3 regions of the Arthrobacter methylotrophus genome follow, and region 1 is predicted to be linked to each of the others. Evidence: predicted binding sites of a transcription regulator. Region 1 holds the regulator's gene; each other region holds the start of a gene.

What was found. The regulator HrcA, encoded in region 1, represses chaperone genes, less so after heat shock. The targets are predictions, from matches to a motif close to TTNGCACTCGNNNNNNNCGAGTGCNAA.
Region 2: the regulator HrcA is predicted to act here: its motif matches at 3,118-3,144, upstream of groL (chaperonin GroEL).
Region 3: the regulator HrcA is predicted to act here: its motif matches at 8,458-8,484, upstream of ABD884_RS03740 (FmdB family zinc ribbon protein).

What each region holds. Positions count from the first base shown of each region.
Region 1 covers NZ_BAABED010000001.1:2,268,658-2,278,273, reverse strand. The annotation lists gene ABD884_RS12070 (PhoH family protein) at 1-353, opposite strand, end outside; gene ABD884_RS12065 (GerMN domain-containing protein) at 777-1,664, shown strand; gene ABD884_RS12060 (16S rRNA (uracil(1498)-N(3))-methyltransferase) at 1,727-2,503, opposite strand; gene dnaJ (molecular chaperone DnaJ) at 2,506-3,636, opposite strand; gene hrcA (heat-inducible transcriptional repressor HrcA) at 3,705-4,718, opposite strand; gene ABD884_RS12045 (DUF3097 domain-containing protein) at 4,934-5,791, shown strand; gene ABD884_RS12040 (DUF4870 domain-containing protein) at 5,948-6,361, shown strand; gene hemW (radical SAM family heme chaperone HemW) at 6,362-7,591, opposite strand; gene lepA (translation elongation factor 4) at 7,670-9,523, opposite strand; gene ABD884_RS12025 (hypothetical protein) at 9,605-9,616, opposite strand, start outside.
Region 2 covers NZ_BAABED010000001.1:3,538,220-3,548,552, forward strand. The annotation lists gene ABD884_RS18305 (RNase H family protein) at 1-1,019, opposite strand, end outside; gene groL (chaperonin GroEL) at 1,275-2,903, opposite strand; gene ABD884_RS18315 (ABC transporter substrate-binding protein) at 3,202-4,485, opposite strand; gene ABD884_RS18320 (cold-shock protein) at 4,548-4,751, opposite strand; gene ABD884_RS18325 (LytR C-terminal domain-containing protein) at 4,891-5,496, opposite strand; gene ABD884_RS18330 (DUF3263 domain-containing protein) at 5,546-5,881, opposite strand; gene ABD884_RS18335 (uracil-DNA glycosylase) at 6,035-6,802, shown strand; gene ABD884_RS18340 (siderophore-interacting protein) at 6,818-7,657, shown strand; gene ABD884_RS18345 (threonine/serine exporter family protein) at 7,685-9,163, opposite strand; gene ABD884_RS18350 (lipid II:glycine glycyltransferase FemX) at 9,237-10,310, opposite strand.
Region 3 covers NZ_BAABED010000001.1:738,848-749,180, forward strand. The annotation lists gene ABD884_RS03715 (SURF1 family protein) at 1-657, shown strand, start outside; gene ABD884_RS03720 (DUF3817 domain-containing protein) at 654-1,175, shown strand; gene guaA (glutamine-hydrolyzing GMP synthase) at 1,315-2,919, shown strand; gene ABD884_RS03730 (AAA family ATPase) at 3,048-6,944, shown strand; gene ABD884_RS26150 (hypothetical protein) at 6,954-7,199, shown strand; gene cpaB (Flp pilus assembly protein CpaB) at 7,239-8,057, opposite strand; gene ABD884_RS03740 (FmdB family zinc ribbon protein) at 8,132-8,395, opposite strand; gene ABD884_RS03745 (5-formyltetrahydrofolate cyclo-ligase) at 8,558-9,163, opposite strand; gene galU (UTP--glucose-1-phosphate uridylyltransferase GalU) at 9,285-10,190, shown strand; gene ABD884_RS03755 (GNAT family N-acetyltransferase) at 10,197-10,333, shown strand, end outside.

The DNA of each region.
Region 1 (9,616 bases):
TGCAGGGACTGGCTGCGCAACAAGGAAACGAGCTGCTGAAGCACGTCCGGGGTGATAACCGTCCCCTTGCTCACCAGGCCGCGGACTTCTTCAAGCAGGCGCATGATCCTGGGGACATCGCTGGCCGGCCCGCTGAAAGAGAGCTCGTTGCCACGGACATGAAAATCGACGCCGGGGAACTGGGCTTCAATGTAGCGCAGCGCCTCGTCATGGCTACCAAGGGTCTGAACCATCTGATCAGAGTCGTCGAAGACAACAACTTCCGTCCGGGCACCCGGGACAGAGTGTGGGAACTCGGCCGGACCTGTGTCTACGCTGCTGGCCCTGGGCCGCCCGTTCAATGATTCTGTCATAGTGCTGGCCTTGTGGCCTGTGCTCCTCCGGCTTGGTCATGTCCATCGATTTTGCTCCGATGTCCGTTCGCTGGATGGGCGCAGGATCGCGGGCCTCGGATTGCTTTCAATCCTACGCCAGCCGGTGTCCGAGGTGATGCCAGCGAGTATCGAGCACAGCGTCGAACAGCCGGACCTTGCCGTTTTTGGTATCAACTCCGCATCGACCTCGTATCAATCGGATTGCAGTTGCCCTCCGGGGCATCGAATCGCCGGTCAGCGCCGGTCACTCTATGACAAGCTGATTAATGGGCAAAAATGCCCCTGTGCCCGCCATCGGGCGCATGACTCCTCCGCACTGCAGCGGCCGAACACGAGCAGGAATCCACCATCACCAGGCCAGCCGGCATTTCACAGGGCACACGCACCCGGATTCGATCCGCCGTGCTTGTGGCCTCGCTGACGGCTGCCTTGTCCCTTTCGGCGTGCGTCGCCGATCGCACGGAACAGGGATCGACAACGCCGCTCCCGAGTCCGCCTGCCAGCCTGCAGGCTGCCCCGGACAATAACGCTCCGCTAGAAACAACCCAGGCCTCAAACAAGATTCCGGTGTATTGGATTGGACGGAGCGACCAGGACACGTTCCTGTATCGCGAATTCCGCGACAACCCGGGCAACGAGAACCCCATCACCACGGCCCTGCGGATCATGATGTCCCAGAAGCCGCTGGACCACGACTTCTTCACGCCGTGGCAGAATCCAAGCAGCTTGGCAACGTCGATTTCCGGCAAGAACGTGGTCACCGTAGATGTTTCCCGCGACGCGTTCAATTCCAACCTCGACCCCGGCATGGCGCAGCGGGCGGTCCAACAACTCGTCTACACCGCAACCGCTGCTGCGGCGAGTTCGGGACTGATCGATTCCGGTCAGCAAATCAAGGTGGCCATCTTGGTGGACGGGCACACGGACTATCTGGCGTTCGGACAAGTGAAACTCGGAGACGCGATGGTCCGCGACGCTGCCATGGTGGCTCCCGTCTGGATCATCGACCCGCAAGAGGATCTGACCTTGCCTGCCGGTCCGGTGAAGTTCAACGGGCGCAGCACCGACCCCTCAAAGAAACTGCACTGGCAGATCCTTCGCGAGAACTCCAACGGCGAGAAAACATCCTATCTGGCCGGTCAGACCACCGCCTCCACCGTGGCAGGACAGGGCGGAGTTTTCACCCTCACTGTGGGGCTCGGAACGGGCCGCTATGAGTTGCGTGTTTCCCTAGTGGGACCCAACGACGCGGATATCGCTACGGATACCCGCTCCTTCAACGTCCGCTGATTCCGGTACGCGGCCAGCGCCTCCCCAATCCTCACCTCCCCAATCCTCACAGAGAGTCTTGGCTACCAGCGCCCGAGTATGTCACTGGCGAGCACGACGGCGGCCGGTCCTGCCGTCGATGAGCGAAGGACGTGGTGCCCCAAGAGAGCGGTGACGGCGCCGACGTCGCTGAGCTTGGTCACTTCGCGCGGCGAAATACCACCCTCCGGGCCAACAATGAGCAGGACTTCCCGTCCGGCGTCGTCGTCCGTGTCAGGAAGGTGCTCCTGCCACGTCTCCAGCACGTCCCGCAGGGGGCGCTTTGCGTCCTCGTGGAGGATGATCGCCAGATCCGCGGCGGCGACAGCCGAAATCAAGCCGGAACCGTCGACGGCGGCACGCACTTCCGGAATCCACGCTCGCCGCGCTTGTTTGGCGGCCGCGGTGGCCACGGATTGCCACTTCGCGTGGGCTTTGGCTGCCCGGTCGCCCTTCCAACGGACGATGGAGCGTTCTGCCTGCCAGGGCACGACCGCGTCGATCCCGAGTTCCGTTGCCGTCTCGACGGCGAGCTCGTCGCGATCGCCCTTGGCGAGGGCCTGGACCAGCACAAGCCGCACCCTCGGCTGCTGTTCCTCCACCACATCCGAGGCAAGAACCGTGAGGGTTCCCTGGCCCGATTCAGTCACGGTTCCCGTCAGCCGTTTGCCGACGCCGTCGGCAATGTCAACTGCTTCACCGATCTCCAGTCGCTTGACGGTAACAGCGTGCCTTGCTTCGGCTCCTTCGAGTACGAAAACATCGCCACGCCCGAGCCCGTCCAGCGTTCCGGCTGCTGTGAAGAATACGGGGTTGCTCACCGCTACAGGTTACCGAGCTTGTCCCGCAGTTTCGCGAACATGCCACCGCTGGCCACGAGCTTGCCCTCGGTGAACTGCTCTCCGCGCATTTTGGCGAGTTGGCGCAACAAATCTTCCTGTGCGGGGTCGAGCTTGCCGGGCGTCTCAACGTGCAGGTGCACCTTGAGGTCTCCGCGCCCGTAGCCGCGGAGATGGGTGACGCCCAGCCCGCGCAGGGTAATGACCTCGCCGGACTGTGTGCCGGACTTGACGTCGATCTCCTGGGGTCCGTCAAAAGTGTCAAGCTGCAGCTCAGTACCGAGTGCGGCGGCTGTCATGGGGACGCTCAGGGTTGCGTGCAGATCGTCGCCTTCACGCACGTAAGTGGGATCGTTGTTGACCCGAATCTCCACGTAGAGGTCGCCGGGAGGGCCACCGGCGGGGCCCGCTTCGCCTTGCGACGACAACTGGATGCGTGTTCCGGTGGCCACGCCGCCTGGCACTTTGACGGTCAGCGAACGGCGGCTGCGGATGCGGCCCTGGCCGTTGCACTCATTGCAAGGGTCCTTGATGATGGAGCCGAAGCCCTCGCATGAGCCACACGGTGCGGCGGTCATGACTTGGCCGAGGATGGAACGCACAGCCCGCTGGACCTGACCCGAGCCACCGCAGATGTCGCAACGCTCGGGGTGGGTGCCCGCACGGCAGCATGAGCCCTCGCACGTGGGACAGATGACCGCGGTATCGACCTCAAGCTTCTTGTTGACGCCGAAGACGGCCTCCCGCAAATCGATACGGACGCTGATCAGGGCATCCTGGCCGCGGCGCATGCGCGACGCGGGTCCTTGCATGCCGCCGCCTCCTCCGCCGAAGAAGGTGTCGAAAATGTCTTGGAAGGCGAATCCTTGGCCTGCGTACCCTCCGCCGAAACCGTTGTCGGTCCCGTTCTCGTTGCCCGTAGCGTCATAGACGCGGCGCTTCTGGGGGTCGGAGAGGACCTCGTAGGCGTGGGTGACGGCCTTGAACTCCTCGGCCGCACCTGCCCCGGGGTTTACATCGGGGTGCAGCTTGCGGGCGAGCTTGCGGTAGGCCTTCTTGATCTCCTCGCCGGTTGCTTCCGGCGAGACGCCCAGAACGTCGTAGTGACTGCTCAAAGTCGGTATCTCTTCCTTGTTTTACTGTTACACAGCGTATCTTGCCAGGAGGTTTCCAGCCGAGGCCGTCATCCGCCCAGAATGCGGGAAAGGTAGCGTGCGACGGCGCGAACGGCCGCCATGGTGTTGGGGTAGTCCATCCGGGTTGGCCCAAGAATGCCGATCTTCGCGCTGCTTCCGGGACCGTAGCCGGTGGCAACCACTGAGGCTTCGGAGAGACCGTCGTAGGGATTCTCGCGACCGATGCTCACGGTGACTCCCCGGGGGTCCTCAGCCATGTCCGACAGCAGTCGCAACATGACCACTTGCTCCTCGAGCGCTTCGAGGACAGGGCCGATACTCAGCGGGAAATCCACGTTGGAGCGGGCCAGGTTCGCCGTGCCGGCCATGACCATCCGTTCGTCCCTGCTTCTGTCGGCAAGCCTTTCCAGGCCGTGGGCAAGGACGCCCGCAAGCCCCCGGAGCGCCGGTGGACACAGGGCAACGACCGAAGGCAGGACCTGCGTCATCAGATCAAGCTGGGAACCGGCAATGCTCCCGAGGAAACGCGCGCGCAAGGCCATGATGTCCTCATCGCTGGCATCCGCTCCGGCGTGGACAACTCCCTGTTCCACTTTGCCGGTGTCTGCGATCAATACCACTAAGACCTGTCGGGGCGCCAGAAGGACGAACTCAATGTGCCGCACCCGTGCGCGGCTCACGTGCGGGTACTGGACGACGGCGACCTGGTTGGTCAGCTGCGAGAGCAGGCGGACGGTGCGCTCAAGGATGTCCTCGACGTCGTCCGGCCCTTCCAGCAAAGAGTGGATGGCCCGGCGCTCAGCAGCAGAAAGCGGCTTCACCTCGGAAATGCGGTCGACGAACAGGCGGTAGCCCTTATCCGTCGGGATGCGGCCGGCGCTCGTGTGCGGTGCGGCGATGAGGCCTTCTTCTTCCAAAAGGGCCATGTCGTTGCGGATGGTGGCACTCGACACACCCAAATGGTGCCGCTCGACCAAGGCTTTGGATCCGACGGGCTCGCGGGAGTGAACGTAGTCCTCCACGATGGCGCGCAACACTTCGAGCTTGCGTGGTTCGCTCACTGCCCACCTCCATTCAACAGCCGGTTCTTCAACGATTGGCCCTTAACCGGCCCTCAACAACAATTAGCACTCAACATGCCCAAGTGCTAACAAGTCTAGTATGAGCCACCCCGTTGTTAGCATTGGTACCGCTCGCGGCGAACATGATTCCCGCGCGGTCCTGCGGAATCGCCAGGACGTCATCGATCCTCCTAGCGCAAAGTGGTGTGAAGACTGTGTCTTACGACAATTGGGGCCCGCAAGATCTCTCCTCGCCCGCCAAGAAGCAGCTGCCCGAGGTGCCGGTCGAACGCGGGATGGTTCTCGAAGATGTGCAATCCGGTTGGGTCGGGGCCGTGACCAGGGTCGAAAAGTCCGGCGGCATGCACATTGTGGTGCTGGAGGACCGACGAGGGAAAAACAAATCGTTCCGGCTGGGCTTCGGGTTTCTGTTGGATGGGCAAGCAGTCAAACTCCTGCCGCCCGCGCCCCGTGCGGCAGCCGGAAAGGGTGCGGTTCAACCAGGCAGGACCGCGTCGGGATCCGTCCGCGTGGCGGACCAGCGAGCCCGGGTCGCCAAGGCAAGCCGGATCTGGGTGGAAGGCAAACACGACGCCGAACTGGTGGAGAAGGTCTGGGGAGACGATCTTCGGGTCGAGGGCATCGTCGTCGAGCCTTTGCATGGGGTGGACGATCTCAAGGCCGCTATCGCCGAATTCTCCCCCGGGCCGGGCCGCAGGCTCGGGATCCTCGTGGACCACCTGGTGCGGGATTCGAAGGAATCACGGATTGCTGCCGACGCCATGACGGTGCCCGGCGCGGCAGGAAACGTCCTGATCGTGGGGCACCCCTACGTAGACGTCTGGCAGGCCATCCGCCCCAAGGTCCTCGGGATCGAACAATGGCCGACTATCGCCCGCGGCACCGATTGGAAGACCGGCATCCTGAAGTCGTTCGGCTGGCCCCACGAGACGGCCGAGGACATCGGCCTTGGCTGGCAGAAACTTCTCGGGGCCGTCCACAGCTATGCGGACTTGGAGGCATCGTTGCTCGGGCGCGTCGAAGAAGTTATTGATTTCCTCACCATGCCGTGACGATTCCTTTCGGACAGCGCTCGCTTCACAACCCGCTCAGGCGCGGTATACGCGATATATCCGCCCCCAGGTCAGATACTTGGTCCCGTGATCACACGCCGAGCAAGTATTCTGGGACAGCAACACTTCACCGATTGTTACTTGAAGGAAGAAACTGTGGCAGACAACGCTCCTGACGAACAGGACGGCGCCTCTGGCCGATCCCAGTACCACGGCGTTCCTGCCAACGCGCTGCCCCTAACAGCCGCGGAAGACCGTCAATGGGCCACGCTGGCGCATTTCGGCGGGATCCTTGGCTGCGTGCCTTCGCTGCTGATCTACCTGATCTTCCGCGAACGCGGCCCGTTCACGGCACAGGAATCCAAGGAAGCGCTGAACTTCACCTTGCCTCCAACGGTTGCTGCAGTGCTCGCCAACATCCTGGTCTTGCTCCCGGCAGTGGGAAACCTGTTCGCTGTCCTTGCCACGGCGATCTGGGTGGCGCTGACGTGTTTCTCGGTGTCCGCCGGCATCCGGGTCAACCACGGGCAACCGCACCGCTACCGCTTCAACCTCCGCTGGATCAAATAGCTACTCCGGAAGGATACGCCGGACCACGGCGTCAGCCAGTCGCCGGCCCTTGAGTGTCAAGACAAGCCGTCCTTGGAAGGCCGCTGCAGGTTCAACCAGGCCGTCCGCAATAAGGCCTGCGACAGCGTGGCGACCCACCTTGTCGAGGGCATCGACCTGAAGCCCGGTGCCGAGGCGCGCCTCCAGCATGATGCGTTCCACTTCCCGGGTTCCGGCGTCGAGCGTTTCCCGTCCAGCGGCGGGCGACACTCCGCCACCGAGCCTGTTGGCATAGGCCGTGGGGTGTTTGACGTTCCACCAGCGGACGCCGCCCATGTGGGAATGCGCGCCGGGTCCGATGCCCCACCAATCGTCTCCCCGCCAGTAGGCAAGGTTGTGTTTGCACGCCTGTTCGGATGTGCTGGACCAGTTGCTGACCTCGTACCAGTCCAGCCCGGCTGCGCTGATCAGCTGATCGGCGAGTTCGTACTTGGCGGCGTGGTCGTCGTCGTCGATGCCGGGAACTTCTCCGCGCCGGATCTGTGCCGCCAGCTTGGTGCCTTCTTCCACAATCAGCGCATAAGCGCTGATGTGGTCCGGATCGTATGACAGGGCCGTCTCCAAGGAGGTCTGCCAATCGGCCATCGATTCCCCCGGAGTGCCGTAGATGAGGTCCAGGCTCACTGCCAAGCCGGCGTCGCGCGCCCATTGGACCACTAACGGGACCCGGCTGGGCGTGTGGGTTCGGTCCAGGACCTTGAGGACGTGCGGGACCGCCGACTGCATGCCGAAGGAGACCCTTGTGAAGCCGGAGTCTGCGAGCAGTTGGAGCGATTCGGGCGTCACCGAGTCCGGGTTCGCCTCAGTGGTGACTTCGGCTCCGGTTTCCAGACCCCAATGCCCGACGGCGGCCGTCAGGATGCGTGCCAGATCTTCAGCGGGCAGCAGCGTCGGTGTGCCGCCGCCGAAGAACACCGTGCTCAGGGGCCGCTGCGGGAGCCCGGAGGCCTCCATGGCCCGGACGGCGAACTCCACTTCCGAAATGGCAGTAGACGCGTAGGCGTCCTGGGAGGCGCCACCCCCAAGCTCAGTGGCGGTGTAGGTGTTGAAATCGCAGTACCCGCAACGCACGGCACAGAAAGGTATGTGGACGTACAGTCCGAACTTGCGTGACTCGACGCCGTCGAGCACCTGCGGTGGCAAGAGCCCATCCGCAGGTGCCGGATCCCCGAGGGGAAGGACACTAGGCACAGGGTCCTCCGGGGGCCCATGCTGTGCCCGATTCTTCAACGCGCTCCGGTCCCGGAGTGTTCCGGGCGAACAGCCCCATTACTTCTTGGCCTTGTCCTTGGATTCGTCGGTGGTAAGGGCTGCGATGAACGCTTCCTGTGGAACCTCCACGCGGCCCACCATCTTCATGCGCTTCTTGCCTTCCTTCTGCTTTTCCAGAAGTTTGCGCTTACGGGTGATGTCACCGCCGTAGCACTTGGCAAGGACGTCCTTGCGGATGGCGCGGATGCTCTCACGGGCAATGATTCGCGAGCCGATGGCGGCCTGGATGGGCACTTCGAACTGCTGGCGGGGAATGAGCTCACGCAGCTTGCCTGTCATCATGACGCCGTAGGCGTACGCCTTGTCGCGGTGGGTGATGGCACTGAAAGCGTCAACCTGCTCGCCCTGGAGCATGATGTCCACCTTGACCAGATCGGCAACCTGCTCGCCGTCGGCCTTCCAGTCCAGCGAACCGTAGCCGCGGGTCTTTGACTTGAGGATGTCGAAGAAGTCGAAGACGATCTCGGCCAGCGGGAGGCGATACCGGATTTCCACCCGGTCCTCGGAGAGGTAATCCATGCCGCCCATGACGCCGCGGCGGCTCTGGCACAGCTCCATGATGGCACCCACGAATTCGTTGGGCGCCAGAATGGTGGCGGACACCATCGGTTCACGGACCTCGGCGATCTTGCCGGTGGGGTATTCGCTCGGGTTGGTGACGTGGAGGACCCGCTTGTCCTCCAGCGTGACCTCGTACTCAACGTTGGGAGCGGTGGAGATAAGGTCGAGGTTGTACTCCCGTTCAAGCCGCTCACGGGTGATTTCCAGGTGCAGCAGGCCAAGGAAGCCCACGCGGAAACCGAAGCCCAGGGCCGCAGATGTCTCCGGTTCGTAGACGAGCGCTGCGTCATTGAGCATCAGCTTCTCGAGGGCATCCCGCAGCACCGGATAGTCCGTGCCGTCCAAGGGATACAAGCCGGAGAAGACCATGGGCTTCGCGTCGGCGTAACCGGCAAGGGACTCCGCTGCCGGCTTGGCCAGATTGGTCACGGTGTCGCCGACCTTCGACTGGCGGACGTCCTTCACCCCGGTGATCAGGTAGCCCACTTCGCCGACGCCCAGTCCCTTGGAAGGAGTGGGTTCCGGGGAGCTGACACCGATTTCGAGGAGCTCGTGGGTGGCGCGGGTGGACATCATCTGGATCCGCTCGCGCGGATGCAGCATGCCGTCCACCACGCGGACGTAGGTGACTACACCGCGATAGGTGTCGTAAACGGAGTCGAAGATCATGGCGCGGGCCGGGGCGCTGGGGTCCCCTACAGGAGCCGGCAGATCGCGGACGATCTTGTCCAGGAGGGCCTCCACTCCGACCCCGGTCTTGCCGGATACGCGCAGCACGTCTTCGGGATCGCCACCGATCAGGTTGGCGAGTTCCGCGGCGTACTTTTCGGGCTGGGCGGCCGGGAGGTCAATCTTGTTGAGCACCGGGATGACGGTGAGGTTGTTTTCCATCGCCAGATAGAGGTTTGCCAGCGTCTGGGCTTCGATGCCCTGAGCTGCGTCCACCAGAAGGACTGCACCTTCACAGGCGGCAAGGGAACGGGAAACCTCATAGGTGAAGTCAACGTGGCCAGGGGTATCGATCATGTTCAGGGCATAGCTGGTGCCGTCGAGTTCCCAGGGCATGCGGACAGCCTGGGACTTGATGGTGATGCCACGCTCGCGTTCGATATCCATTCGGTCCAGATACTGGGCCTTCATGTCGCGGGACTTAACGACGCCGGTGTACTGCAACATGCGGTCGGCCAAGGTGGATTTACCGTGGTCGATGTGGGCGATGATGCAGAAGTTCCGGATGATGGCCGGATCTGTCGCGGCGGGCACCGGTGCGGTGCGGGCCATGGGAGACACGCAGGATCCTTACTGTCGATACTCACACGGCTCCGCCCCGGACTGGTCTTCACCATTCCGGCCGACGCCGCATATCTGAACTTATAGTCTCCC
Region 2 (10,333 bases), 1.3 Mb from region 1:
CCGTCGTCGAGCAACCAAATCGAACTCCGGACGGCGGATCCTGCCCGCCCGTAACTTCTGTAACTCAGCAGGATGGTGTTGCTGCAGATACGGTCTGCCGAAATGACCTCTGCCTCCGCGGTTTCCCCTGGATTGTCCTCCAACGCCATCATGAGTTCGTCACGGGACCAAACGCGTCCGGTGCTGCCGATCTCGGTAAAGTCTGGGTGAAGCAAGATCCCTGTTCGCCCGAGGTCGCCCCTGACGTCGGGCCGCAGGAGCTCTCTTTCGAGGCGAACCACCGTGTCCTCGTCCGAGCTTCCGCCACTCCGGGCAAGGGCTCCAGCCTCGTCGTCCCCGGCGAACAAAGTAGGCTCGATGAAGGCTTCCGGCTCCGTGAACGGCTCCGGCCCGGTGCCCAACGCCGGACCGTTGGAAAGATCCTGACTGCCGAATAAGGTGAGGTCCTCACCGTCCTCACCGTCCTCAGCGTCGTCGTGGGGATCGTCGAAGAGGGAGGGCACTTCCGCCCTTACGGTGCGGGATGGGGAAGCCCTTGGCGCTTCGACGGCTCCTGGATAACCGGGTCCGCCAGGGACGACTGTTATGCCTTGCTGGTACGCACTCGCAACGGCCCGGGCGCGCTCGTCGGCGGCCTCGTTGAGCTCGTGGCCCGCGTGGCCTTTGACCCACTCGAACGTATACTTGCGGCCAATGATGGACTGGTCGATGTCTTTCAGCAGATCGACATTCAAGACGGGCTTTCCGTCGGCTTTTCGCCAGCCCTTCCGCTTCCATCCTGGCATCCACTTAGTGATGCAGTTGATGACGTACTGGCTGTCGCAGAGAATCTTCAGCTCTTCATCGGGAATATGCGCCGTGGACCGGAAAAGGTCCAACACCGCCATCAGCTCGCCTTGGTTGTTGGTTCCGTGCGGCCATCCGCCGGCCCTCCAGCAAGAGTCGTTCACATACCAAGCCCAACCAGCAGGCCCGGGATTGCCGAGGGCAGAACCGTCGGCGGCAGCAATAATCGTCATGGTTTCCATCCTGCCAGACCACCCTGACACCCCATCACATCCCCCCGAAGGACGCTCGCTCACTTATGCGGCGAAAATTTCAAACCCTCATGCGGATATGGGGCCCAAACCCAAAGCCCTCCTCCACCAAACGTGAGCGAGCGTCAGCGGGAAACCCACCAAACGTGAGCGAGCGTCGTTAAACGGCGACGACGGCCCCCACCTGAGGCGGGAACCGTCGTCGTGCTTGTGACTAGTGAGTCAGCGCGGGGGGGCTTAGAAGCCGCCCATGCCGCCCATGTCGTCGCCGCCACCCATGGCCGGAGCGTTCTTCTCCGGCTTGTCGGCAACAACGGCCTCGGTGGTCAGGAACAGACCAGCGATGGACGCAGCGTTCTGGAGGGCCGAGCGGGTGACCTTTACGGGGTCGTTGACGCCGGCAGCCAGCAGGTCTTCGTACACGCCGGTGGCGGCATTCAGGCCGTGGCCTGCGGGCAGGCCGCGGACCTTGTCCACCACAACGCCCGGCTCCATGCCGGCGTTGAAGGCAATCTGCTTCAGCGGGGCATCGATGGCAACACGGACGATGTTGGCGCCCGTTGCTTCGTCGCCTTCGAGCTGCAGGTTGGCGAATGCCTTGGCGCCAGCCTGGATGAGGGCAACGCCACCACCAGCGACGATGCCTTCTTCAACGGCAGCCTTCGCGTTGCGGACGGCGTCCTCGATGCGGTGCTTGCGTTCCTTCAGCTCGACTTCGGTTGCGGCACCGGCCTTGATGACTGCAACGCCACCGGCCAGCTTGGCCAGGCGCTCCTGCAGCTTCTCGCGGTCGTAGTCGGAGTCGGAGTTTTCGATCTCGGCACGGATCTGCGCCACACGACCGGCAATGGCGTCGGCGTCGCCGGCACCCTCAACGATGGTGGTCTCGTCCTTGGTGACAACAACCTTGCGGGCGCTGCCGAGCAGTTCGAGGGTGGCGTTCTCCAGCTTGAGGCCGACTTCCTCGGCGATGACCTGGCCACCGGTGAGGATTGCGATGTCGGCGAGCTGTGCCTTGCGGCGGTCGCCGAAGCCCGGAGCCTTGACGGCAACGGACTTGAAGGTGCCACGGATCTTGTTGACGATCAGGGTGGCCAGGGCCTCGCCCTCAATGTCTTCGGCGATGATCAGCAGCGGCTTGCTGGACTGCATGACCTTCTCCAGGACCGCAACGAGTTCCTTCACGTTGGAGATCTTGGAGTTGACGATCAGGATGTACGGGTCTTCGAGGACCGTTTCCTGGCGCTCAGCGTCAGTGACGAAGTACGCGGAGATGTAGCCCTTGTCGAATCGCATGCCTTCGGTGAGCTCAAGCTCCAGGCCGAAGGTGTTGGACTCCTCGACCGTGATAACGCCTTCCTTACCGACCTTGTCGAGGGCCTCGGCGATAAGGTTGCCGATTTCGGTGTCGCCAGCAGAGATGGAAGCCGTGGCTGCGATCTCTTCCTTGGTCTCGATCTCCTTGGCGGAGGCGAGCAGCTCGGAGATAACGGCTTCGACAGCCTTCTCGATGCCGCGCTTGAGGGACAGCGGGTCGGCGCCGGCAGCTACGTTGCGCAGGCCTTCCTTGACCAGGGCCTGGGCGAGAACAGTTGCGGTGGTGGTACCGTCGCCAGCGACGTCGTCAGTCTTCTTGGCAACTTCCTTGACCAGCTCGGCGCCGATCTTCTCGTAAGGATCGTCCAGCTCGATCTCCTTGGCGATGGAAACACCATCGTTGGTGATCGTGGGAGCGCCCCACTTCTTTTCGAGGACGACGTTGCGTCCACGCGGGCCGAGGGTGACCTTGACGGCGTCGGCGAGGATGTTCAGACCCCGCTCGAGACCGCGGCGTGCCTCTTCATCAAATGCAATGATCTTGGCCATAACGGCGGTAGTCCTTTCGGGACAGTCGTTAAGAAGGTGCCTTCACTGCGGTGCCCGCGACGGACGATCCTTCACATTCGGCCTCTGTATGCCGCCGGCTCCGGATCTCACCCCAGCAAGGTGTTCTTTGATCCCCAAGCAAGGCCACCAGCACCCATACGGCCGGGGCCATACGGAGAATTAGCAGTCAATGCTTGAGAGTGCTAATCAATAATTAGCACTCACCTGAGGAGAGTGCAAGCAGCGAGTGCTGGAAACGCCTCGCCGCGCCACGATAGTTCGCTATGGGCACAGCCCATCACGGCGTCCGGGATGCCGTCTCCTTGCCACTCACCCGTGCAGTGTTGTCGGCGCCGTAGGTGAAGACCATGTAGTTGGACGAGGTGACGTCCCCATTGACGTCGAATCCGATGGCCCCGGACTCGCCGTCGTAATCCGGGAGCTTTGCCCCCTTCAACACCTCGACGCAATCCTTGTATGACGCACAGGATGTGCGTTCTTTCGAGGCCGCATCGCCCGACGTCGGACGCACCCCGCCGGACACAGTGGTGAGCCACGCCGCGATCGAGCCCCCGGCGTCGTCGTTCGCGGCTGCAGCGGCAAGCGCCGCGAGAGTGACGGCGTCGAACGTTTCGGCAGCGTACGTCGTGTCCTTGAGATTGGGATCGATGCCCGTCAATCCGGACTGGAACTCAACGCTCGGGAAGACGCCGGGAAGAATTCCGCGCGCACCGTCGAGGCCACCGGCACCGAGCGTGGTTCCGTATTGACGGATGGCCCCGTCGCTCAAGATCAGCTGCTTACCGCCCAGGCCCGCGTTCACGAGCTCGGCCAGTGCTCCGGGGGCACCATCACGGGCAACCACGACGACGGCGTCCGGTGACCCGGACTTGATGCTCGCCGCGGCGGGAGCTGCTTTCCCTGCCGTGAATTCCGCGTTGGACACGGCTTCCATGCCGAGGCTGCGGGCCGCGTCCACGACCGCTCCGGAGACCCGCGTACCGTAGTCCCCGGCTTCGTGGAGGACGGAAATCCTCTTGGCGCCGGCGTCGTGGGCAAGCTTCGCCAGGACGCTGCCTTGGGCGGCGTCAGCGGCCGAGGTGCGGAAGTAGAAGCCGCCACTCTTGTAGCTGCTGAGTCCCGAGGCCGTGTTGGCTGGCGAAATGAGCGGAATCCGGGCGGGAGACAGAACGTCGATGGCTGCGGGCGCATGGCTGGAGTCCGTGGGCCCGACGACGACGTCGGCGTGCGCCGATAGCAATGCCTTGGCCTGGCTCGCCGTATCAGCACTAAAAGCGGCCGCGCTGCTGCCTTCACTTACCCCCGACGCCGGAAGCAATTCGACGGGACTGCCCTTGAATCCGCCTGCATCGTTGATTTGTTTGACGGCCAGCTTCGCGGCCGCCAGCTCAGACTCATTGAGGAATGCGGAACTGCCGCTATTGTCCAGAATCACCCCGATGCGCAGGACCCCGTCGCCGCTCGGAGTAACAGAGCTCAACCTGGCATTGCCGACGGACGCGGAACATCCGGACAGCCCGAGGGCCAAGACCGCAAAGCCTGCAAGAAGAGGCGATACCAACGAAATGACTCGGGACCGGCGCCCTCCAAAGGGCCAGGACAGCCTTGTTGCCGCAATACCCACTAGATAAGCCGCACGCTTTCTGCCTGGGGGCCCTTCTGGCCCTCGCCGAGCTCGAAGTCGACCCGTTGTCCTTCTTCGAGCGCACGGAAGCCATCCATCTGGATAGCGGACCAATGCACAAAGACGTCGTCACCGGACTCATCCACGGTGATGAATCCGTAGCCCTTTTCGGCATTGAACCATTTGACGGTTCCCAAAGCCATGATCCCCACACTTTCAACTAGCAGTGGCCGGCTTCCGGGATCTCCGGGCCAGCTCACAACTACTGTAACCACAGTCACGTTGCAGAAGCGCAACCCTGGGTGTGGGTGGTCGCAATGTTATTGAGGCGTAACCGAGTTGCTACTTGTAGCCTGGGCCCAGAATGACGACCACAGGCTGTTGGAATTCGGCGCTGTCCACGAGGTTTGCGATGCCCAGCAGTTTACCGAGGGCTTCGGCGTTGCCTTTCTGAGCCGGCCCTTTGTAGAAAACCGAAGAGGTCTGCTGGGGCATGCCGCCCCAGTTTGCGATCGTAGACAACGGCCAACCCCCGCCTTGCACTACCCCGGCAACCCGGGCGGCCAGGCCCCCAGTGGTGGTTCCGTTGTAGACCGCGACGGCGGCGGTCTTGTCCAACGGCGCCGTCGTGGGCGTCGGAGCACTGGACGGGGTGTCGCTGGGGCTCGGCTGGCTGGATACCGGGGCCGGGCTGCTGACGGGAGCCGACGCCGCGGCGCTTGGTTGAGGGACGTCCGCGGTGACAACTGCTTGCGGCGTGGTCGTCGAAGTGAATCCAAGCTTTGGAAGGATCAGGAAAGCGACGAGGCCTACGGCCAGCGCAATTCCGCCCAGGAGCAGGACCGGCCACAGTGCCGGGCGGGACGCGGAGGCGACGAGCCGGTGGACACCCTGGCGAGATGAGCTCTGCGGGACGCGGTCGAATTCATCCCGGGCAAATTTGGTCATGGTGAAGCCTTGTCCTTGCTGCTTGCTTGCTGGGGGATCAGCGGGTGCCTTACGCGTCAGAACCGAGACGGCGCGCTGTGCGGGCCCTCTGACGTGACATACGTAGTCTACGCAATCTCTTGACCAGCATAGGATCGTGTGCCAGAGCTTCCTCGGTATCGATGAGGGCGTTGAGGAGCTGGTAGTAATGGGTGGCAGAAAGATCGAAGAGCTCCCTGACGGCCTGCTCCTTGGCGCCGGCGTACTTCCACCATTGCCTTTCCAAAGCGAGCATCTGCTGCTCACGCTCGCCTAGCGGCGAGTCGCTTCGGAGCCCGGTGGACAGGTCTTCGAACACCAATCCAGTTGCTTCGGACGCCATGGGTTCCCGCGCGGGTTCTGCCACGACACACTCCTTCGACGCATTGACTGAAAAAAGTCCCCCGCCAATGGTAACGGGCGAATAACACCGATGTCATTTGCCCCGCCGCCTTCCCGGAGGACGATTTTCCGGCCGAGTCGCTTTCCCCTAGGGCTCCAAGACAGCGACAATGGCTGGGTGTCAGGCGAAGAAGCGTTGTTTGAACTTGAAGCAGAGGATCACTCCCCCGATTTCGGGTCACTCCCGGGAAAAGCCCTGGAAGATTTGATGACCCCGGACTGGGCTGAAGCGCTGTCCGGCGTCGAAAACGAATTGCGTTCGGTGCTGAGCTTCGTGGCAGGCGAGGCCGCCCGAGGAACCCACGTGTTGCCTGCGGCGTCGAACATCCTCCGCGCTTTCCGGCAGCCGCTTGCCGACGTCAAGGTGTTGATCCTGGGCCAAGACCCCTACCCGACGCCGGGACACGCCGTCGGGCTCTCGTTCGCGGTATCGGGGCACGTCCGGCCCATCCCGCGAAGCCTCGCGAACATCTACCGGGAAATGGAGTCCGATCTGGGCCTGCCGCCGCGGGTCCACGGCGATCTTTCGGCCTGGACCGGCCAGGGAGTGCTCCTGCTGAACAGGGTCCTGAGCGTTGGTGCCGGCGCGGCCGGATCGCACCGGGGCAAAGGTTGGGAGGCGATTACGACGGCGGCAGTTGCCGCCGTCGCCCGGCGCCGCACAACTGCCGGGCAACAGAGTCCGCTCGTCGCGATCTTGTGGGGCAAGGACGCCGAAGCGGTGCAACCGCTTCTTGACGGCGCCCCCGCGATCACCTCCGCGCACCCCAGCCCATTGTCGGCATCACGGGGCTTCTTCGGCTCACGCCCGTTCAGCCGAGCCAACGCCTTGCTTCGCATGCAAGGCGCAGATCCCGTCATCTGGGAACTTCCACCGTTGCCCTAGCTTAGGCTTGCCTACATGACATCTTTGCCCGCGACGTCGTCTGCTTCCCGCAATACCCGCCCCCAAGTGAACCTGACTGTGCTGCGCACGGAACAGCTCTCGCCCCACATGGTGCGCATCATTGCAGGTGGACCCGGTTTTGCCGGTTACGCGAACAACGCCTTCGTGGACCGTTACGTGAAGATCGTGTTCCCGCAGCCGGGCGTCGACTATGAGCTGCCATTGGATCTTTGGGCCATCCGCGAGACCATGCCGCGCGATCAGTGGCCGTACACGCGCACCTACACCATCCGCTGGGTGGACGAGGCTGCCCAGGAACTGGCCATCGACTTTGTGGTCCACGGCGATGAGGGCCTTGCAGGTCCCTGGGCCATGGCGGCCCGGCCCGGCGACGCGATGGTCTTCACAGGACCGGGCGGCGCCTACAACCCAGCGCCCGACGCCGATTGGTACCTTTTCGCGGGCGACGACGCCGCACTGCCGGCCATCGCGGCGTCGATCGAATCCCTGCCACCCACCGCGACGGGCGTCGCTTTCCTGGAGGTCGACAGCGAGGCTGACATCCTCGACATCGCCGCGCCCGACGGCCTCGAGTTGCGCTGGCTCCTGCGCTCGGGAGTCCCGGCCGGGTCAAGCCACATCCTGCTCGATGCCTTGGGTGAAGCCAAGTGGCTGCCGGGCCGGGTGGATGTTTTTGCACACGGTGAACGCGGCTACATGAAGGGCTTGCGGGATATCTTCTTCAAGCAGCGCGGGCTGGAGCGTTCCCAAGTGTCGCTCTCCGGATACTGGGCCCAAGGGCGGGTCGAGGACGATTTCCAAGCCGAGAAAAAACTGCCGATCGGGCAGATCTAGCGGCCCTTACCGGCGTCGAGCGCGGCCCTAGCGTCGGCGAACGCGGCGGCGCTCGTTGCTGGCCAGCCCCTTGGTCAACGGCCGGGCGAGGTTGTCGCCCAACACAATTCCCGCTGCCACACCCAGCACGATTGCTCCCGCGTTGAGCATGCCACCCGAGCCCAGCAAGACGTCCGCTTCCTGCACCGTCAACACATACATGGAACGGAATATCTTCAGACCAGGCAACAGGATGAGTGCTGCAGGGACTGCCACCACGAGTTGCGGAGCTCCAAGCCTGAGCGCCACCATCCGGGCCAGCAGGCCGATGACCACCGCCGAAATCGCAGGCGAGAGACGATCCCCCAGACCGAGGTTGGCAGCCCCCCACAAGATGAAGTAGCCCACCAAACCGACTGCCGCCGTCGGGAGCAGAAGTTTGAGCAGTGTCTGCTCGGTGATGCCGATGGCAATCACTGCGACGGCGATCAAGATCGCCTGCCCCCACAATGGATACGCCTCGGGGAATGTTTGCGTGACGTCGATCGGGACGCTGCCGGACAGATCACCGACCACCACCGCGACAGCGATCCCCGCAACGATCGCACCGAAGGTGAGAATGGTGGACAGGAATCGCCCGGCCGCTGTGACCGGGAATCCGTTGATGGCGTCTTGCACCGAAGAGACGAGCCGTCCCGTTGGCAACAAGAGGAGAATGCCGCCCGCGACCACGATCGAGGGCGGGATGTCCGCCCCGGCCCAGCGCAGCATGAGCGCAATGAACGTCACCAGGAAGGCACAGGCCGCTGTCACGAAGAAGTCCGGCGTGCGCCATTTGCCCAATTGCCTGGCGACAAGGTTGACGAGCATGTTGGAGACGAAAGCCAAGGCAGACGCTCCAAGGCCCCCACCCAGCACCCCGACGAAAACAGCGGAGAAGACGCCGAACGCCATGGTGACCATCCACCGGGGGAAGGGCTTGCTTCTTCGAATAATGTCATCCAGGCGGCGCACGGCCTCCGCCCTGCCCACTCCTCCGGCCACGATGTCCGTCACGAGCTGGTGGACCTCGGCCAAACCGGCGTAGTTGTTGGTCCAGGAGCGGACCACCCGGAGCAGGGTGATCGGAGTCTGGTCCTTGGGCGCATAGTTGATCTGTACCGACTGGTTGGTGATGTCGACTTCGATGTTCTTCAAACCGAGTGCGGCAGTGACCGCAATGATGCTGGTCTCGACTTCCAAGGCACCGGCCCCGTAACGGAACATGGATTCGGCCATGTGCAACGCGAAGTCAATGGTCTTGCGGGCCGAAGCATCAACCCCGCCCACATGAATGGTGGGGTTGGCGTAGGGACTGCCGGCAAGTCGGTCCACGATGCTCAAGGGGGCCGTGGGCGGGTTCTCGCCCTGCACGAGCCTGCGAAGCATGCGTTTGGCGTTGACGTTCTGGCGCACCTGGGATGGCTTGAGCGGCTGCGTCTTGGGCAAGCCGTCCGTGCTGGGCCTATTGTCGGGGCGGTCAGTCACGCAGGTATTCCTCCAAAGAGCGGGATTCCTCCAAGTATGGTGTTTTTCACCGGCCGTAGATCGCGCGGCGATTCTAGTAGAACTGCTGGCCCGTCCGGCGGGTGTAGATCTGCCGGGCGATGCGTTCTCCAGCGGCGGTCCAGAGCTTGTATTTCAGGGGGCTGATGACCTGGTCGTAGCAGCCCACGAAGTCGGTGACGGTCTTGCTGAAGCTGGTCTTGAACAGACCGAGGCCGTGGAACGGGTGCGTGGTGTCCTTGAGCCGGTCCGCTGGCGGAGTGCCGCAGAAATCGTACTCCGTGCAGCCCAGCTCCTTGACTTGGTTGATGGCCGTCCACTGGACCAAGTGCGAATCGCCGTACTGTGAGCGCTTCTGCAGCGATCCGCCGTCCTTGTACGTGCCCTTTCGGCCGTAGTTGATGACGAAGGCCCCCACCGAAGGAACACCGTTTTCGAAGACAAACAGGAGCCGGCCCTGGCCACGGTCCATGAAATTGGTCCAGAACTGGCGGTAGTACCCGAACTCGCGGACCCGTACTTGGGACTTCGCCTCGACGGTGTTGGTCATGAGGGCATACATGGAGCGGAAGTTCTCTTCCGTGGGTTCCATGGTGTGGACCTCGACGCCTTCGCGGATGGCCCTCCGGACGGCGTTGCGGCCGCGGGAATGGAGGTTACGCAGAAGCTGGTTCTCCTCCGGAGAAATGTCCAACAAGGCGGTGGAGTCGTTCGGCTGCAGGTTGGGAGTCTTGACCACTCCGGTGTACTCGATCGCGTCCCGCGATTCCGGGCTGAGGACGATGTCCGGTTCGATCTTGACGGCGAACACCCCGAGCCTGTCCCGCTTCACGAATTCCGCGTTGGCCCTGATGATCCCCGGGATGTCCTCGACGCCGGCAACGTCCGGGCCCTTGATCAGGTACCAGAGCTTGCCGAGCAGCGGAAAGGACTTCTCCAGGACCAGGTTGTAGCTGCTGTAGTCCGGGGTTTCATAAACGAGGTGCAGGGGCTTCCAGCCGAAGTGCTGCTTGACGTCTGCGAACGCCTCGGATTGGAGGAGGTTGCCTCCGTTGGGATTGGCCGTGACGTATTTGTCCCAGTGTTCGATTTCTTCGGCGGTGGCAAAGCGTGCGGTAAATTCTCGCAAGGGGGCCGTGTCCAATCAGTTGC
Region 3 (10,333 bases), 1.5 Mb from region 1:
ACGTTCTTCCCGAGTACCGCATCGGATCAAATGGTCAGCGCCAAAGGCAGTTACGATCCCGCCAAGCAGGTCCTTGTGGAGGGCAGGCTGCTCGCCGGACAAAAAGGGTACTGGGTGGTCAACGCGTTTGCCGTCGACGGCGCCCCCGTCCTCCAAGGCGCAGGCGCCTCCCCGAAGACCTGGATCCCCGTGGCACGCGGCTGGGTCGCCGATCCCGCCCAAGCCGGACCGCCGCCGTCGGGCAGCATTGAATTGACCGGACGGCTCCTGCCGTCCGAAGCGCCAGTGCCAAACGTCGACGCCGGAGCGGGCCGCGCCTCCGCGGTTTCGGTCGCCGAACTCATCAACACCTGGGATGTCTCAAGCTATCCCGGCTTCGTCGCCGCGACTTCGGAAACGTCGGCGGGCAAGGTGCTTGCACTTCCGGCGCAACTGAAGCCCCTGAATATCCCCGCCCAGCCGCCCAACCAACAGATCAACTGGCTCAACCTTTTCTACTCGGTGGAATGGGTGGTCTTTGCAGGATTTGCCCTGTACATCTGGTGGCGCATGGTGGCCGACGACTACCGGCGTACTCTCGAAGAGGACGAGCCGGACGACGAATTCCCATCCGACGATTTGCCAGAAATGACCAAGCCAGAACAGGTACAGCCATGATTGAGCCCAAGCCGGCCATCCAACCCGAACAGTCCGGAGAATCTGCCTCGAAGCCAGCCCTGGCCAAGAAGAAGCGCCGCTTCGGCGGAACCACGGCCCAGATCCGATCTGCCTTGAAGTTCTACAAAGTCATGGCATACCTCACCGGCACCATGCTGCTTCTCCTGTGCGCTGAGCTTGTGGCACGCTACGTGTTCGGTGTGTATCTCTTTGCCGGTGGCACGAACGCAATCACAGGCCAGCCGTTCGGCTTTGGATTTACCGACGCCGAGTCCAAGTCGGTCCTCGGGGGCGTGAACGTCTCGATCGCGGTGCTGATCGTCCACGGCTGGATGTACGTGATCTACCTCATCTCGAACTTCCGTTTGTGGTCGCTCATGCGCTGGCCGTTCCTGAAGCTCGTCCTGCTTGCCCTGGGTGGCGTTGTCCCGCTGATGTCGTTCATTGTGGAGAAGAAGTTCCACTCGGAAGTCGAGATGGAACTCGCCGCTCATCCCCAGGCGTCCAAGCGCTACTAGTTCCTGAGTGGCCGGTTGACGGTCCGGTCCCGGCGGGTATTGTGAGATCGCTAACGTCGGGTTGTCTTCCGGGTGTTTCCGGGGCTTCACGAGCAGCTCCAAGGTGCACCGGGGCATCCCGGCAAAGTAGGCTGTTACGGTGACTACTCCCACCGCACCCTTCAGTTCTGAAGCTCAGACTTCCCAGAGGCCGGTGCTGGTTGTTGACTACGGTGCCCAGTACGCGCAGCTGATTGCCCGCCGCGTCCGTGAAGCGAATGTGTACTCGGAGATTGTTCCGCACACTTTCACCACCGAGCAGCTTCTGGCCAAGAATCCGGCAGCGATCATCCTTTCGGGCGGACCTTCCAGCGTTTACGCCGAGGGTGCGCCGAGCGTTGGTCCGGACCTTTTCGAGGCGGGCGTGCCTGTCTTCGGTATTTGCTACGGCTTCCAGGCCATGGCCAACGCGCTCGGCGGCAAGGTCGCTCAGACCGGTTTGCGGGAGTACGGCGCTACCGAGGCCACCACTGTTGGTGCGGCCCGATCGATCCTTGCGGGTATCCCGGACTCCCAGAACACCTGGATGAGTCACGGAGACTCCGTTCATGAGGCCCCGGCAGGCTTTGAAGTCCTGGCGACTACGGCGGGTGCACCCGTCGCGGCTTTCGCGAACGAAGAGAAGCACCTTTATGGCGTCCAGTGGCACCCGGAGGTTAAACACTCGGCTCACGGACAGCAGGTCCTGGAGAACTTCCTGTTCAACGGAGCGGGCCTGAAGCCGAATTGGACCACGGGCAACATCCTCGAAGAACAGGTGGACCGGATTCGCCAGCAGATCGGCGATGCCAAGGTCATCTGCGGACTCTCCGGCGGCGTCGACTCGGCTGTGGCCGCAGCCCTCGTGCAGCGCGCCGTAGGCGATCAGCTCACCTGCGTATTCGTGGACCATGGCTTGCTGCGCGAAGGTGAAGCCGAACAGGTCGAGCGCGACTTCGTAGCCGCAACCGGTGTGAACCTCTACGTGGCAAACGAGCAGGAGCGCTTCTTGTCCGCTCTCGCCGGGGTCAGTGATCCCGAGACCAAACGCAAGATCATCGGCCGCGAGTTCATTCGTGCGTTCGAGCAGGCAGAGAGGGCAATTATTGCCCAGGCTGCGTCCGAAGGCGAGAGCATCAAGTTCCTCGTCCAGGGCACCCTGTACCCGGACGTCGTCGAATCCGGCGGCGGCGAAGGTGCTGCTAACATCAAGAGCCACCACAACGTGGGCGGGCTGCCCGAGGACCTGCAGTTCGAACTTGTTGAACCCCTGCGTGCGCTGTTCAAGGACGAAGTTCGTGCCGTGGGCGCACAGCTCGGCTTGCCGCAGGAAATCGTTGGACGCCAGCCGTTCCCTGGTCCCGGACTGGGTATCCGCATTGTTGGCGAGGTGAACAAGGAAAGACTCGATCTGCTGCGTAAGGCAGACGCCATCGCGCGTGCCGAACTCACTGCGGCCGGGCTCGACAATGACGTCTGGCAGATGCCGGTAGTGCTGTTGGCTGATGTCCGGAGCGTTGGCGTACAGGGCGACGGGCGTACCTACGGACACCCGATCGTGCTGCGTCCCGTTTCTTCAGAGGATGCCATGACTGCCGACTGGTCCAGGCTCCCTTATGATCTCCTCGCCAGGATCTCCAACAGGATCACCAACGAGGTGGACGGGGTCAACCGCGTGGTACTGGATGTCACCAGTAAGCCGCCGGGAACCATCGAGTGGGAATAGCTTTCTGAGTGACCGGCCTCTGTTTCAGAGGCCGGTCACTCTGCATTTCCCCTGAAGTCAGGGGTAATTTGCCTTTCCACCAGTGTTGCGGTGCGGACTGCAGGTCTCTTCCCGCTACCCTCGAAAGTATGCCGATTTGGTCCAAGTCGTCTCGAGCCAGAACAGAAAAGAAGGCAGCAGTGTCAGTAAGTCAAAGCCACGAAGAGAGCTCCGCGGAGCTTCGGAAATGGCTGTCCGGGCTCAAGCCCGTGACTGGCGCGGACACGATGCTTCGCTTCGTCAAGACGCCGGAAGGATCGATTGACCTTAGTAACGGCCATCCGTCAGGCCTCGCACAGCTCCTCGTCGGCCGTCGAACCCGTCTTTCCACTCTGATCCGGGATCGCCAGCAGTACCTTGTTGCCGCGCGTGCCGCAAGGAACCTTCGCTCGAAGATCTTCGAACTGGGCAATGACCGGGGGATCGACGCAGGTTACCTGTCGTGTGGCACGGTCGTGTGGACGTCGGCGGTCGGAGGAAAGCCCCAGCGTGTTTCTGCTCCCGTCATGTTGGCGGCCATTTCGCTCACGGCACGGCCGGGCGAAGATGACTACGAGCTGCAGCTTACCGAGCAAGCCAGCATCAACCCCGCGTTGGTCCGGCACTTGAAGACCGTCCACGGAATTGTGTTCGACGTCAACGCAGTGGGCCGCATGGCGTACAACACCGCTCGCCTTGACCCCCTGCCAGTCCTTGACCGCCTGGCCACGCTGGTGCAGCCGATCCCCGGTGCGGAGGTAACTCCCAATCTCCTCGTAACGACGTTGGCGGATCTGTCCGGTAACTTGGATGACCCCTGGATCAACGAGAACAACAGCATCGTTTCCTCCCTGTTTGAAGCCGCCAACGGCGGGGAGGTCGAACCCGAACCCATCCAGTCCGGGCGGTTCCCAAGCCTTGACGAGCGCGATCCCGTCGAGGAGTCGCTGCTCCTGGACGCGGACACGGACCAGCAATTCGTCGTGGATGCCGTCCGGGCAGGCGATTCGCTGGTGGTCAGCACGCCGCCAGGCAGCGGCCAGACCCAAACCGCCATCAATGCCATCGGTGCGCTCGTCAACGAGGGCAAATCGGTGCTTGTCGTTGGCGACCGGCGAGCGAGCCTCAATGGCCTCGCCGCGCATTTCGAATCCCTTGGGCTCGAATCGATATTGTTCAGGCCAGGGAACGGCGCTAAGGCACAGCAGCTCAAGGGACAGTTGGTCAGTGCGATCATCCGCAACGAGAAATCGTTGGAGCCGCAGCTTGCGAATCTCCACAAGACCCTGACCGAGCACCGCCATGCGCTGATGGACCATGTCGCGTCTTTGCACAACGTGCGCGAGCGTTGGGGGTGCTCGCCCTATCAGGCCATGCAGTCGCTCGCGGAACTAACCTCCATCCACCCTGCCCCCGCCACGACGGTGCGCTTGAAGCGAAGTGTGCTGGACAATATCAAAGACCGCGCTGAGTTGGCCGAGAGGCTTCGACGCGCTGCCGAGCTTGGCAGCTTCAGCCGCGCTTCGACGTCGAGCCCCTGGTACGGGGCGCGTTTGGTCACGCGCAAGGAGACCGAGGAAGCCCAGCAACTGGCCCGTGCGGCCGCGGAACACCTTCCCCGGATGCGGGAACGGATGAACCAGGTTGCGGAGCACTCCGAAATCCGGCTCGGGGCCAACTTCGCCGAATGGGGCTCGCAACTAGGGCTGTTGATGGCGGTGCGGGAAAGTCTGGACAAATTTACTCCCGATATTTTTGACCGGCCAGTCCACGATCTGATCTCGGCTACGGCGACCTCCGCCTGGCGTCGTGAGCAGGGCCTCGAGATGCCTTCGATGCAGCGCTCTCGTCTGCGTCGCGTGGCCAAGGAATACGTCCGCCCTGGTGTCCACATTGCCGATCTTCACAGTTCCTTGGTCCTCGTCCAGTCACAGCGGGCACTCTGGGCGGAATACGCGACCACTCAGCGCCATCCGGCAGTCCCCTCCGGACTCGCGGACTTGGGTGCGAGCTACCGCGAACTGGACCGGGATCTCCGCCGTCTGGGCGACTGCCTCAAACATACGGCGGGCGGCGGCGACCTCCACGCGACCCGTTACGAAGACCTCATGGAGCGGCTTGAACGCCTGGTCGCGGATACGGGAACCTTGGAGACCCTCCCGGAACGCACGCTTTTGGTCGAGAACATGCGCGAGCATGGACTCGGCGAGCTTCTTGCGGATTTGGCGGAGCGCGAAGTGCCTGCCGAATCCGTTGCTGCCGAACTGGATCTCGCTTGGTGGCAATCCGCCCTCGAAGCGATGATCAGCGGCGATGACTACCTTGCCATGTCCGACGGCGATTCCCTCCGCCGCCTCGAAGCCGAGTACCGTCTCGCGGACCATGCGCACATCGCCAGCGGTGCCGCCCGTTTGCGGTGGAAGCTCTCCGAAATGTGGAGGGCTGGAATCGCGGAACATCCCCGGCAGGCAGAATTGTTGCGGAACCTGATCAAGGATGGTCGCGTTACCCTGTCGGCGCTCAGCGCCCAAGCGCCAGACCTTGTCACGCGGCTGGTTCCCGTGTGGTCAATCAGCCCGTACCTGCTGACGAGCCTTTTGCCGGCCGAGCAGAAATTCGACGCGGTGGTGATTCTTGATGCCGAGGGCACGTCCCTGCACGCTGTGCTGCCTGCCATAGCCCGAGCCCAGCAAGTGGTTGCCTTCGGCGACGCGAACGTCGCCAATGCCCGGACGTTCAGTGTGGCGGTGGAGCCTCCCACGGCGGGTGGCATGAGCCAGGACATAGTCGACAGCGCTTTCAGTGCCCTGGCCCGGGTCCTGCCCACGCGGCAGTTGAACTGGGTGTATCGCGCAGTGGATGAAGATCTCGTGCTGCAACTGAGCAAGAACTACTACGATGGTGGCTTGCGTCGGCTTCCGGATGGCCAATCGGTCACAGGGCTGGACCGCTCGGTGGTAGTTGAGTACATTCCGGACGGCACCGGCTTGCCAGGTTCGGACCACGAAGGCGTTGAATCCGTTGCTGCCGAGGTGAACCGCGTGGTTGATCTGGTTTTTGAACACGCCAGGCTCCGGCCCCGGACCTCGCTGGCAGTGGTCACGGCGAGCCTGAGGCATGCCGCAAGGATCGGCGAGGCCATTAGGCTGCAGTTGCCCAACTATCCGCTGTTGTCGGGTTTCTTCAACGCCGGTTCGGAATCCTTCCGGGTGGTTGATTTGGAGCGTGCCCAAGGGCTGGTCCGCGACCACGTCATCTTCTCCCTGGGCTTTGGCCGGACTCCGCATGGCCGGGCGCTGCACAGTTTCGGCCCCCTGTCCGTTGAAGGCGGCCGCAACAAGTTTGCCTTGGCAATGACCCGCTCGCGGAGATCGCTGCACGTTCTGAGCTGCTTCCGTCCGGAGGATCTGGACCTGGACAGATTGGCTCATGGAGCCGTCGAATTCCATGAACTCCTTGACCGTGAATTGTCGGGGAACTCGGATCTGGGGACACCTGCCACCAGGGCTGCTGCCAGCGAGCAAGCCCTCGGTGAGGATCCGTTGGTGGCAGATCTGGGCGAGCGGCTCCGTGCCCGTGGGGCTCGTGTGTGGCACCACTATGACGGGGTCCTGGACATCGCTGCCGCGGCCGATCCCGTGCACGCTATTGGGCGTGACGACAGCGAAATGCCCACCCCGGTGGCCATCGAATCGGACGGCACGGAGCGATACCGCCGCATGAGTGTCAGGGAACGCAGCAGGCTCCGGCCCCAGCTCCTGGAACGCCTCGGTTGGCGGTATATGTCTCTGTGGACCATCGAGGTCTTCACGGACCCCTCGTCCTGCGCGGACCGCATCGGGGCATACCTTGGGCTGGAGAAGCCGGTGGCGCCCCCGTACCCTGATGTCCAGGATGGCTTCCTGGACATGGATGTTGAACAATTGGAACTGGATCATCAGGCGGAGCCGGCCCGGGCCAGGCTTGGCGAAACGCACGGCCCCGATTCGGGACTGGCTGCCCCTTAGGAAATCGCAATGCCGGAAAGCAAAGACACTCCAGCTAGGCAAACGCCGGAGACCGGTGCGGATGTGGCGGAATCCGACACGGAGTTGGACAAGCGGGAGAAAACAGAATTGGAAGCCACAACGGAGCGGAAACCGGCGGCAGAAGGCATTTTGCCGAAGAAGGCCGCCGAGGATGATCCACGCCGCTGGGGTGATGATCCTGGATATGATCATGACGCCTGGCTGAAGGAGCAAAGGCCTCCACACTGGGGCTGACGGTCCCGCGATGATCTTGGCAATCCTACGGTGGTCGCCCTAGTGGTGGCCATCACGATTGACCAACACGAAGAAGAGTTTCCCGCGGGTGGAGGCTCCGGCGAGGATTTCCGCCTGCTGCGGGTTCGCTGCGACAACCACGAGGCCGTCCGACTCCTTGGTGCCTAGCCACTGACTGGCCTTGCCTCCCTGTGCGGAGGTCCACAAGACCGGGACTGCCGCGGCCAGGAGTTCGGATTTCTTGCCGGGGCCTCCGAGTCCGTCCGCGGCGGTGAGTACAACGTTGACCAATTGTCCGGGCGAGACCAGCTGAATTGAAGCGGGATCGGCCATGCGCAGTGGAACGGCCGCGGCCGCCGGATCGGTGCCGGTCAGCAGGCCCGGACCTAGGATTTGGGCGTCAGTGGGGATCTGCCCTTTCTGGAGGGGTGAGGCCAGCTGTTTTCCCGTATATCCAGTACTGGAAGTGAGCGCACCGGACGGAGCTCCACCGGGAAGAACTTCGAGGGGGACGAGGTCGGAATCGACCAAACCGGATCCGGCCGGAAGATCCCGGGCGGCGGCTAGGACCGTGACCCGCTCTTCCGTGGCAGGAGTGAGTTGATGGACTGCCATTCCGGCGGCGATGCACAGCAGGAGGGCCACCATGAGACGTCGGTTGCGGTTCAGCCAGCTGCCAAGCCGGCGGGAGATGGAATATCCCGGGGGAGCGCCGCGATGCCAGACCGGCCCGAAGGGAACAGCCGGAACACCACGACGAGGGCGGCGTTTCGCAGTGCGGGCGAAAGGTCTATTGCTTGGAACCGAAGTAGATCCCGTAGAACGGGGGTCTTGGGTGACGAACGGCTTTGCTGGCATGCCGCCACGCTAACCGCAGCCATGCTCCCGTGGCAGAGCCTAGTTGAGCTATGTGGAAAACCGGCGGCCCGGGGTCAGCTCGCGGCGGCAGCAGAAGCCGATGCCGGAGCCGGGGATGCCGCGGGTGCGGCCGGCGCAGCAGAAACGGTGCTTCCCTTGGAGTCCCGGGAGTCCGTGCGGTAGAAGCCCGATCCCTTGAAGACGACGCCCACGCTGTTGAATTTCTTGCGCAGCGGTCCTTGGCATTCGGGGCAGTCAGACAGGGAACTGTCCGTGAAAGCCTGAACGATGTCAAAGGCATGGCCGCAGTCTTTGCAGGCATAAGCATATGTGGGCACTGGTGATCCTCCTCCGGGACGAACTACAGGTCCTGCGCCGCCAAGGTGGATTGCTCCGTCCATTAGCAGTCCCAGGGCCTGAGTGCTAATTCTATCATCCGTCGGAGGGGTCTCTACCAGAACCAGAGACTGTGGGGGAGCAGCCAAATCGCCGAAGCACGGTCAGCCGGCTGGAGATAGCTGGACGATTCCCCGGGGGGTGAGCGCCGCTGTCACGGGCTTATCGAACGGTTCTGCCGGGATGGCGCCCGCGGGTAGGACTTCGTGGTCATAGACGACGGCGACAGCCGGCGGACGCTGCCTGTCGGCGTCGAGCTTGTCCAGGAGCCGGTCGTAGTATCCGCCGCCTTGGCCGATGCGGTTGCCACCCTCGTCAATCGCAGTAGCCGGGAGGAAGATTCCTTTCACATCCTTGACGACGTCACTATCGAACCGTTCGCCCACCGGCTCATCAATGGGGGCATACCTTGAACGAACAAAAACCGTCTCCGGTGTCCAATACACCCAGCTCAGGCGCCGTTCCGGTTCACAGACAGGAAGAAGGACCCGGTGGCCAGCGGCATGGAGTGCCGCAAGCAAAGGCATTGTCGGGGGTTCTGCGGCGACCCCGACATAGGCCGCAAAAGTCGCGCGTTCGCCTTGGGCGACGGCATCCGCCCAAGAGAGGCCATAGCGGGCGATCCCGGCTCCTGCGTCAGCTCGTTGTTGGCCCGTCAGGGTTAGCCGCCGGTTGCGGTTTTCCCGGCGGATGTCGTCTTTCAAAGTCACCTTTTTGCTCCAGTTCTTCCTGCTGTCCGGCTCCTAGGATGCTGAAGGTACGTCCGGTGCTCTTTCGTCCAACAGTGCATCCTTCTGCCCAATGTCCAGTTCCTTCCGTTAGATTAGTCCGGTGACTTCCAAAAACTGCGCCGTCCGCAAGGCTGTTATTCCCGTTGCCGGGCTCGGCACCAGGTTTCTGCCTGCCACAAAAGCCATGCCCAAGGAGATGCTCCCGGTAGTCGACAAGCCGGCCATCCAATATGTTGTCGAAGAAGCCGTGAGCGTAGGCCTCAATGACATCCTCATGATCACGGGCCGCAACAAGCGTGCGTTGGAGGATCACTTCGACCGTGTGCCGGCGTTGGAGGCGACCTTGGAGGCCAAGGGCGACACCACCAAGCTGGACTCGGTGCAGGCTACCAGCAACCTCGGGGACATTCACTATCTCCGCCAGGGCGATCCCAAGGGGCTGGGGCACGCGGTGTTGCGTGCAAAGCAGCACGTTGGATACGAACCATTTGCGGTTCTTCTCGGTGACGACCTCATCGACGCCCGGGACACGCTCCTCAGCGACATGATCGAAGTCCAGCACAAGACCGGGGGATCAGTCGTCGCCCTCATTGAAGTCGAGCCCTCCCAGATCAGCGCCTATGGCTGCGCGGACGTCGAGGATATCGGCGAGGATGGCTACGTCCGCATCAAGCAACTTGTCGAAAAGCCGGCCGCAGATGAAGCTCCGTCGAACCTGGCCGTGATTGGTCGCTACGTGCTCCATCCCTCGGTATTCGACGTTCTCGAGAAGACCGAGCCGGGCCGTGGGGGAGAGATTCAACTGACCGATGCCCTCCAGGTCCTGGCCGCCGGAGACGGCGAAGGTAGCGGCGTCTATGGAGTCGTCTTCCGTGGCCGCCGGTACGATACCGGAGACAAACTCAGCTACCTCAAAGCCTGCGTCCAGCTTGCGTGCGACAGCGAAGACCTCGGACCCGGCCTGCGTGAGTGGCTGCCGGGCTTTGCCGCCGGCCTCAGCAAGTAGCTCACTGTGTGGGGGGCGGCCATCTGGCCGGTGACGCTTGAATGTGGCGACCTCATCCTGCGTCCCATTCATTACCGGGACAAGAAGGAATGGACCGAGGTCCGCTCGCGCAACAGTGACTGGCTTGCCCCTTGGGAAGCGTC